3 regions of the Agromyces sp. NPDC055520 genome follow, and region 3 is predicted to be linked to each of the others. Evidence: predicted binding sites of a transcription regulator. Region 3 holds the regulator's gene; each other region holds the start of a gene.
The links. The regulator LexA, encoded in region 3, represses DNA repair genes until DNA is damaged. The targets are predictions, from matches to a motif close to TCGAACANNTGTTCGA.
Positions count from the first base shown of each region.

Region 1: the regulator LexA is predicted to act here: its motif matches at 1,942-1,957, upstream of ACWGST_RS04745 (DUF222 domain-containing protein).
Region 2: the regulator LexA is predicted to act here: its motif matches at 1,441-1,456, upstream of uvrA (excinuclease ABC subunit UvrA).

Region 1 covers NZ_JBSHJY010000006.1:14,105-17,380, reverse strand. Annotated here, with positions in the region: gene ACWGST_RS04755 (glutamyl-tRNA reductase) at 1-1,088, shown strand, start outside; gene ACWGST_RS04750 (GNAT family N-acetyltransferase) at 1,091-1,849, shown strand; gene ACWGST_RS04745 (DUF222 domain-containing protein) at 1,986-3,276, shown strand, end outside.
Region 2 covers NZ_JBSHJY010000062.1:9,743-13,018, reverse strand. Annotated here, with positions in the region: gene uvrB (excinuclease ABC subunit UvrB) at 1-1,401, shown strand, start outside; gene uvrA (excinuclease ABC subunit UvrA) at 1,512-3,276, shown strand, end outside.
Region 3 covers NZ_JBSHJY010000010.1:53,055-56,330, reverse strand. Annotated here, with positions in the region: gene ACWGST_RS06845 (histidinol-phosphate transaminase) at 1-395, opposite strand, end outside; gene ACWGST_RS06840 (LysM peptidoglycan-binding domain-containing protein) at 465-839, opposite strand; gene lexA (transcriptional repressor LexA) at 1,115-1,783, shown strand; gene ACWGST_RS06830 (alpha/beta fold hydrolase) at 1,892-2,659, opposite strand; gene metE (5-methyltetrahydropteroyltriglutamate--homocysteine S-methyltransferase) at 2,787-3,276, opposite strand, start outside.

The DNA of each region.
Region 1 (3,276 bases), on a different contig from region 3:
CCTCGGGGCTCGAATCCGTCGTCATCGGCGAGGGCGAGATCGCCGGGCAGGTGCGCCGCTCGCTCGAACGCGCCCGTGCCGAGGGCACGACGACACCAGACCTCGAGCGCCTGTTCCAGCGTGCATCGCAGATCTCGCGCAGGGTGAAGAACGAGACCGGCATCGGCAACGAGGGCCGATCGGTCGTGCGCCTCGCCCTCGAACTCGCCGAGAGCCGCGTCACCGATTGGGCCGCGACGCGCGTGCTGCTCGTCGGCACGGGCCGGTTCGCGGGCGCCTCGCTCGCGGCGCTCCGCGACCGCGGTGTCACCGACGTACGGGTCTTCTCCCCCTCGGGCCGCGCCGCGAAGTTCGCCGCGAGTCACGGCATCGAGGCCGTCGGGCGACGCGACGTCGCCGTGGCGGCAGCGGGATCCGACGTCATCGTCACGTGCACCACGGCCGAGCACCACGTCGTCGACCGGGCGCTGCTCGTGGCGGGGCGGGCGCGGGTCGCGGGAGTTGGTGGCGCGGCTGAGGGTGCGGCATCCGCCCGCCCCGCGGCATCCGCTCGGCCGCTCAGCCGTGTCGACGACGCGGCCGACGCGCCCGTCGAACGCCAGCTCGTGATCGACCTGGGGCTGCCACGCAATGTGGCGCCCGACGTCGTCGAGGTGCCCGGTGTCGAGCTGCTCGACCTCGAGACGATCCGCATCCACGCCCCGCTCGAGGAGTTCGGGGCCACCGATGCCGCGCGCGCCATCGTCGGCGGCGCCGCGCGGGCGTTCGGCGAGGCCCGCGAAGCGCAAGAACTCGCACCCGCCGTCGTCGCCCTGCGCCGCCACGTCTTCGACCTGCTCGACGGCGAGATCGAACGCGCCCGCTCACGCGGCGACGCCGACGGACGCACCGAAGAAGCCCTGCGCCACCTGGTCGGCGTGCTGCTGCACACCCCGATGGTGCGGTCGCGCGAACTCGCGCGTGACGGCGAGCAGCAAGCCTGGATCGACGGCATCGCCGCGGTCTTCGGCGTGACTTCCGAGGTGGATGCCGCGGGGCAGGTGCTGCCCGCACCAGGCCGTGTCGGGGGCGCGCGCTACGCTTCGTGACGATGCACGAGAACGCACCTGAGACCCAGACATCGAGTTCTGCCGTGGTCGGCGCTGCGGGGGCCACGGCCGGCGCGACCACGGCCGGCTCGCTCGACCGTGCCGCGGCGGCCGCTGCCGACGGTCCGCCCGCGCTTCGCTTCCCGTTCGATGCGGGCATGTTGTCGGCGACCCCGATCAGCACCGAGCGTCTCGTGCTGCGACCGCTCGAGGCATCCGACGCCCCCGATGTGTACGAGTACCAGCGCATTCCCGAGGTGCTCACCTATCTGCCGTGGCCCGAGCGCGATCAGGCCGAGGCGTACGAGCACACCGCGACGCGCGCGGCCGGTCGTGTGCTCGCGGGCGACGGCGACTTCTTCGTGCTCGCGATGACGTTGCCCGGCACGCCCTCGACGGGCGCGGGTGCGGGTCTGACAGACGGCGAGGGCGCCCGGGTGATCGGCGACATGATGGTGCGCGTCTCGAGCGTCAAGCACGCCCAGCTCGAACTCGGCTGGGTGGTGCACCCCGACTTCCAGGGCAAGGGCTATGCGCTCGAGGCCGCGGCGGCGATCCGCGACTTCGTGTTCGGCACGCTGCATCCGCATCGGGTGCAGGCGTTCCTCGATGCGCGAAACGGGTCATCCGCCGCCCTGTGCGAGCGGCTCGGCATGCGGCGTGAGGCGACGATCCTCGAAGAGCAGTACAACGACGGCGAGTGGCAGGACACCGCGGTGTACGGCGTACTGCGGCGAGAGTGGGCGGCGGCACGGGCGTAAGGGGCCCCTTCCGCCCCCGCCTCCTCCGCCCCTCCGTCCTTCCTCATTTCACCTCCCGCTCACCCTCTCTCCACAGAGTTATCCACAGGTTGTGGAACGTATGTTCGAATGTCGGCGGCTCGCGAGACAATGAAGCATGACCGAAACGCTCCCCGACTACGGCGGCATCGCTGCAGTGCTGTCGGCGAGCGCGGGCGTTCCGGGGGCATTCAGCACGCTCGACGATGCTGCGCTCCTGAAGTCGGTCGAGGCGATCACGGCGTTGCGACACGAGGCTGAGCGAGCACAAGCGCTCGCGGCCGCCGAGGTCGTTCGGCGGTCCAAGGTCGCGTTCGGCATGCACGGGCTCGCGCAGCGCGCCGGTCACGCGAACGCGGGTGGGTTGCTGCAGTCGATCACCCATGCGTCCAAACGTGAGACCACCACGCTCATCGAAGTCGGCCAGATGGTTTCCGAGACTGAGGCCGCGGTCGAACTCCGCGCCGCACGCCGCGATGATCCCGAACTCGCAGGGCTCCTGCCTGAACCGGCGACCCCGTGGTTCTCGGAGTTGGCCCGAGCCGTCGCCGACGGTCTGGTGACGGTGGCGGTCGCCGATGCGATTCGATCCGGGCTCGGTGAACCGGGCGGCGACGCCGATGAACCGTTGCTCGCCGCCGCACTTTCAAGCGTGATCGCCGAGTGTCGAAACCTTCACGCCGATGCTGCGCGACGGCTCGCCCGACAGGCCCGTGACGGCATCGATGCGGCCGGCGTAGCGGCGCGGGCGGAGCACCAACGCGACGCGCAGTTCTGGCGGGTGTGGGTGAAGGCAGACGGCATGGTTCGCGGCGAGTTCGAACTCGACGCCGAGAGCGGCATGCTCGTCAAGAGTGTGTTCGATCAGCTCACCCATCCGCGGCGCTTGCCCAGGTCGGTGCGGCGCGGCTTCGGCGACCCGGTTCGGGGTGATGCCTCGTACGCGGCGGTGCGGGCGACTCGTGAGCGCGATGCCGCCGAAGGGCTCGTGCAACTGCTTCGTGCGGGCGCGAGTGTCGACCCGTCACGGTTGCTCAACGAGAAGAAGCCGTTGGTGCAGCTCGTCGTGAACGAACACGCACTCCGCACCGGAGACGGCACGGGCATCATCGAAGGGCATCCCGACCGCATCCCCCTCGCCGATGCTCGGGCAGATCTCTGCGAGGGCTCGCACCCGTTCCTCTTCAACGAAGACGGCGTCTGCATCGACCTCGGTCGCGACCGGCGACTCTTCAGCGCAGCACAGAAGGCGGCGCTCGCGGTTCGCGACGGCGGCTGTTTGGATCCCGACTGCACCCGGCCGCCCTCATGGTGCGAAGCGCATCACATCGACCATTGGTTGCGAGACGACGGTCGCACCGATCTCGCTAGCGGCATCTTGCTCTGCCGACGCGACCATCTTCGCTATC
Region 2 (3,276 bases), on a different contig from region 3:
GACGAGATCGAGGCGCTCTACAGCCTGCATCCGCTGACCGGTCAGGTCGTCGCGAAGCTCGACTCGGTGCCGGTCTTCCCGGGCTCGCACTACGTCGCGAGCACCGAGGTGATGCAGCGCGCGATCGGCACGATCCGCGTCGAGCTCGAAGAGCGGCTCGCCGAGCTCGAGCGCGAGGGCAAGCTGCTCGAGGCGCAGCGGTTGCGCATGCGCACGACGTTCGACCTCGAGATGATGGAGCAGATCGGGTTCTGCTCGGGTATCGAGAACTACTCGCGGCACATCGACGGCCGCCAGGCGGGTGAGGCGCCGCACTGCCTCCTCGACTACTTCGCCGACGACTTCCTCGTCGTGATCGACGAGTCCCACGTCACGGTGCCGCAGATCGGCGCGATGTACGAGGGCGACTCCTCGCGCAAGCGCACGCTCGTCGAGCACGGGTTCCGCCTCCCGAGTGCGCTCGACAACCGGCCGCTCAAGTGGGACGAGTTCAAGGCCCGCGTCGGCCAGACGGTCTACCTCTCGGCGACCCCCGGGCGTTACGAGATGGGCATCGCCGACGGCGTGGTCCAGCAGATCATCCGCCCGACGGGGCTCGTCGACCCGCAGATCGTGGTGAAGCCTTCGAAGGGGCAGATCGACGACCTGCTCGAAGAGATCCGCACCCGCGCCGATCGCGACGAACGCGTGCTCGTCACGACGCTCACGAAGAAGATGGCCGAAGAGCTCACCGACTTCCTCACCGAGGCGGGGGTGCGCGTGCGCTATCTCCACTCCGACGTCGACACGTTGCGGCGGGTCGAGCTGCTCACCGAGCTCAGGGCGGGCGTCTACGACGTGCTCGTCGGCATCAACCTCCTCCGGGAGGGGCTCGACCTGCCCGAGGTCTCGCTCGTCGCGATCCTCGACGCCGACAAAGAGGGCTTCCTCCGTTCGTCGACCTCGCTCATCCAGACCATCGGCCGTGCCGCGCGAAACGTCTCGGGCGAGGTGCACATGTACGCGGACGTGCTCACCGACTCGATGAAATCGGCGATCGACGAGACCACGCGGCGTCGTGACATGCAGATCGAGTACAACCGGGTCAACGGCATCGACCCGCAGCCGCTCCGCAAGCGCATCGCGGACATCACCGATGTGCTCGCGCGAGAAGAGGCCGACACCGCGGCACTCCTCGCCGGCCGCGATGCGAGGAAGAAGACCTCGGTGCCGAACCTCCGTCGCGAGGGCATCGCGGCGGCCGGTGCCAATGACCTCGAAGACATCATCCGCGATCTGAACGACCAGATGCTGATCGCCGCCGGCGAGCTGAAGTTCGAGCTCGCGGCTCGACTTCGCGACGAGGTCTCCGATCTGAAGCGCGAGCTCCGGCAGATGGAGAAGGCCGGGCATCTCGACTGAGTCGTGACCGGTGACACGTCGGCGGAGTTCAGCCCCGATTCGAACGTATGTTCGCTCAGAGCACGTGTGGCCGCGGCATCCATGTCGGTGGCGCTCTCTAAACTCGAAGGGTGCCAGTTTCACGTCTCGATGCCCATTCGCGCCTGAGTGTCCGCGGAGCCCGCGTGCACAACCTGCAGAACGTCGACGTCGAGATTCCGCGCGACGCGATGGTGGTCTTCACCGGGCTCTCGGGCTCGGGCAAGTCGTCGCTCGCCTTCGACACGATCTTCGCCGAGGGGCAGCGGCGCTACGTCGAGTCGCTCTCGGCGTACGCCCGTCAGTTCCTCGGGCAGGTCGACCGGCCCGACGTCGACTTCATCGAGGGGCTGAGCCCCGCGGTCTCGATCGATCAGAAGTCGACGAACCGCAACCCGCGCTCGACCGTCGGCACGATCACCGAGATCTACGACTACATGCGACTGCTGTGGGCGCGCATCGGCGTGCCGCACTGCCCGGTGTGCGGTGAGCGCATCCAGCGGCAGACGGTGCAGCAGATCGCCGACCAGCTCATGGAGCTGCCCGAGGGCACGCGCTACCAGGTCGTGAGCCCGGTCGTGTCGAAGAAGAAGGGCGAATTCGTCGACCTCTTCCGTGATCTCGCGGCGCAGGGCTACTCGCGCGCCGTCGTCGACGGCGAGGTGATCCGCCTCGACGACCCGCCGAAGCTCAAGAAGCAGATCAAGCACGACATCTCCGTCGTCATCGACCGTCTCGTGGCCGCGCCCGAGCTGCTCGGGCGGCTCACCGACTCGCTCGAGACCGCGCTCCGGCTCACCGACGGGCTCGTGCAGATCAACTACGTCGACGAGACGGGGCCCGCGGCCTGGGCCACCTTCTCCGAGAAGCTGTCGTGCCCTAACCAGCACCCCATCCAGCTCACCGAGATCGAGCCGCGCACGTTCTCGTTCAACGCGCCGTTCGGCGCGTGCCCCGAGTGCTCGGGTCTCGGCACCCGCATGTCGGTCGACGACGCGCTGCTGCTCGGCGACCAGAGCCTCAGCATCGCCGAGGGCGTCATCCTGCCGTGGACCTCGCAGGGCAAGAGCCTCTACAACTACTACGAGAAGCTGCTCGGCGGCCTCGCGCGCGACCTCGGTTTCTCGCTCGACACCCCGTGGGAGGAGCTCGACGAGACCGCCCGCCAAGCGGTGCTGCGCGGCGACAACTTCGAGGTCAAGGTCAAGTGGCGCAACCGCTACGGCCGCGAGATGAGCTACACCTCGGGCTTCGAGGGCGTCGTGCCCTACATCGAGCGGCAGTACCTGCAGGCCGAGACCGACGTGCAGCGGGCCCGTTGGTCCGAGTACCTCCGCGAGGTGCCGTGCCCGGTCTGCGACGGCAAGCGGCTGAAGCCCGAGGTGCTCTCGGTACTCATCCACGACCACAGCATCGCCGACGTCGGGCTGCTGAGCCTCACCGACGCCCGTTCGTTCATGGACCGCCTCGAGCTGACCGATCGCGAGCAGGCGATCGGCGCCCAGGTGCTGCGCGAGATCAAGCTGCGACTCGACTTCCTGATCAGGGTCGGGCTGAGCTACCTCGACCTGTCGCGGGCGGCGGCCACGCTCTCGGGCGGTGAGGCGCAGCGCATCCGCCTCGCGACGCAGATCGGCTCCGGCCTGACCGGCGTGCTCTACGTGCTCGACGAACCGAGCATCGGCCTCCACCAGCGCGACAACCGCCGCCTCATCGACACGCTCATCGCCCTTCGCGACCTCGGCAACACGCTGATCGTCGTCGAGCACGACGAAGACACCATTCGCACCGCCGACTGGATCGTCGACATCGGCCCGGGTGCCGGCGTCAACGGCGGCACCGTCGTGCACTCGGGCA
Region 3 (3,276 bases):
ATCCACTCGGTGCCGGTGCCCGAGGCGAGCAGGCCGTACATGGAGTAAGTCGGCGCGAAGCCCAGCACCGAACGACCCGGCCCGCCGTAGGCCTGCATGATGTGCTGCAGCACCTCGTTGGAGCCGTTCGCCGCCCAGATCTGCGCGGGGTCGAGGCCGTGGCCGAGGTAGTCGGCGAGCGCTCGGCGCAGGGCGGTGAACTCGCGGTCGGGGTAGCGGTTCAGCGTCAGGATCGCCGCGGCCACTCGGGCGACGACATCGTGCGCGACGTCTTCGGGGATCGGATGCGTGTTCTCGTTGACGTTGAGGGCGACCGGCACGGCCTGCTGCGGAGCCCCGTACGGAGTGCGACCACGAAGGTCGTCGCGGATGGGGAGATCGTCGAGGCTCGTCACCACACAAGCCTAACGAGGCGCGTCGGTGTGTTTCAGACGAGCGTCATGCGGCGAACGTGACGAGGGCGTTCACGGAGCGGCCGGCAGCGCGAGCCGCTGCCCGGGTTCGACCGCGGCGTCGTCGAGGCCGTTGATGCGAATGATCTCGTCGATGACCTCGCGCACATCGGCGCTCGGGTCGATCGACTCGGCGATCGCCCAGAGGGAGTCGCCCTGACCGACCGTGACGTACTCGAACGTGGCGCCGACGGCGTCGATGTCGGCGGCCGCGGCCCCCGACCCGAGCACCACGACGAACGCCCAGACCACGAGCGGCAGGGCAGCGAGTGTGGTGAACACGGCGCGCCCGCGACGAGTCAGTCGAAGCCGGGTACGCCCCGAGCTCGGAGCCTGCATCGGTACCGGCATCGAAGCCGGGCCGTTCGTTGCGATCACTGCGCTCATGTCACACCTCCTGTGGGAGTCGCACCCGGCCCTCGGCCGGGAGGGCCGGATGCGAATCTCTGTTCCGAACATACCTTCGATTTTCGAACATTGCAAGCATGAAACTCCGAAGAACCGGGAGAGCGGATCTCCGACACACTCGAACAGATGTTTGCCGCACGCTCGTGAGACGGATACAGTTTCGAATGTCTGCAAGACAGTCGACCAGACACCACCGACATCCGGCCGCACGGCCGCTACGAGGGGCGGAGACCTTGAGCACCGACACCGACGACGTGCAGGCGACGGGCAGGCCTCGCCGCCGCAAGAGTCTGAGCGCCAAGCAGATCGCCATCCTCGAGATGATCCAGCGCTCGGTCTCGAGCCGCGGTTATCCGCCGAGCATGCGCGAGATCGGCGACGCGGTGGGGCTCTCCTCGCTCTCGAGCGTGACCCACCAGCTCAACCAGCTCGAGCTCGCCGGCTACCTGCGGCGCGATCCCAACCGCCCGCGCGCACTCGAGGTGCTCATCGAGTTGCCGGGCGTGACCGACCGCGTCGCCACCTCGAGCGACCCGACACCGATCGGCGATGCGGCGATGGTGCCGCTCGTCGGGCGCATCGCCGCCGGCGTGCCGATCACGGCCGAGCAGCAGATCGACGAGGTCTTCCCGCTCCCCCGGCAACTCGTCGGTAAGGGCGAGCTCTTCATGCTGAAGGTCTTCGGCGAGTCCATGATCGACGCCGCCATCTGCGACGGCGACTGGGTCGTCGTGCGCTCGCAGCGCACCGCCGAGAACGGCGAGATCGTCGCCGCGATGCTCGACGGCGAGGCAACGGTCAAGGTGTTCCGCCAACGCGACGGCCACACGTGGCTGCTGCCGCGCAACAGCGCCTTCGAACCGATCGTCGGCGACGAGGCCGAGGTGCTCGGCAAGGTCGTGGCCGTGCTGCGCGCGGTCTGACGGTCCGCACCGAACGCGCCGGCATCGAAAGGGCCGGCATCGAAACGGCCGGCACCGAAAGGGCGGACACCGAACGTGCCCGGCACGCGAGCGAGCGGATGTCTCCCGTTACGCGGCCACCCGAGCACCGGCGGGTGACACCTCCGGCGCCGTCGGCGCGAAGTCGCGAAGCCACCCGAACACGGCGTCCATGAAGCCGGCGTGATCGTCGCGGAACACCGTGTGCCCGGTGCCCTGCACCGTCTCGACGGTCATGCCCTGACGTCGCAGCTGACGTGCGACCTTCGCCGTGATGAGCAGGCTCTTCTCGGCGAGCACGACGAGCGTCGGCGCCACCAGCCGGGCCGGCGGCACGAGCGGCCGGGTGTCGGCGAAGCCGAGGATCGTGCGCTTGTCCCAGTCGCGAAGCGTCGCGAGTTCGATGTCGACGTCGACGGCGCTCCACTTCGGGTTCATGCGCACGAGCGCCGAGCGTCGGGGCCGCGGGGCGACGGCGAAGAAGGCCTTGAACGCCCAGCCCTTGACGCCCTTCGGGAACGAGAAGGCGGGGTCGATGTAGATCGCGGCACGCGGCGCGAGCCGATCGGCGACGATGCTCGCGACGAGTCCGCCGAGCGAGTGCCCCATGACGATGTCGGGCGAGCCGTCGAGCAGCGGTTCGAGCGTCTCGACGACGTCGCTCGCCCAGGCGGCGGGAGAGTATCGCAGCGCTCGCGGGCTGCGGCCGTGGCCGGCGAGGTCGACCGCGAGCACGCGGAACCCCTGTGCGGCGAGTTCAGCCGTGACGCGATGCCATGCGCGCGAGTCCGACATGATGCCGTGGATGAGGATCGCGGTGCGCGCACCCCCGCCGGATTCGTGGACCGCGAGTTGCATGGCTCGACGGTACCCGCCGCGCCTGTGCGTCACCCCCGCATGAGCCGAGTGGATGCCGCGAACCACGACATCCACTCGGGAGACCGAGCGGATGCCGCGAGCCGCGACATCCACTCGGTCGTCGCCGCTACCCGGCGAGAACCGGCGCCGTCAGCGACGCCCGCACCGCCGCCGTCGCCTCGACCAGGTGCCGCAGCGACTCGACGGTCTCGTCGTAGCCGCGGGTCTTCAGGCCGCAGTCGGGGTTGACCCAGAGCCGCGTCGCCGGAATCGCCCCGGCCGCGCGCTCGAGCAGCGCCTGCACCTCCGCGACGCCCGGCACGCGCGGCGAGTGGATGTCGTAGACGCCCGGACCGATGCCGTGGTCGAACCCGCTCGTCTCGAGGTCGTCGACGACCTCCATGCGGCTGCGGGCCGCCTCGATCGAGGTGACGTCGGCGTCGAGGTTCTTGATCGCGTCGATGACGACGCCGAACTCCGAGTAGCAGAGGTGCGTGTGCACCTGCGTGCCGGGCACGGCGCCGCCCGTCGCGAGGCGGAACGAGCCGACCGACCAGTCGAGGTACGCGGGCTGGTCGGCGAGCTTCAGCGGGAGCAGCTCCCGCAGGGCCGGCTCG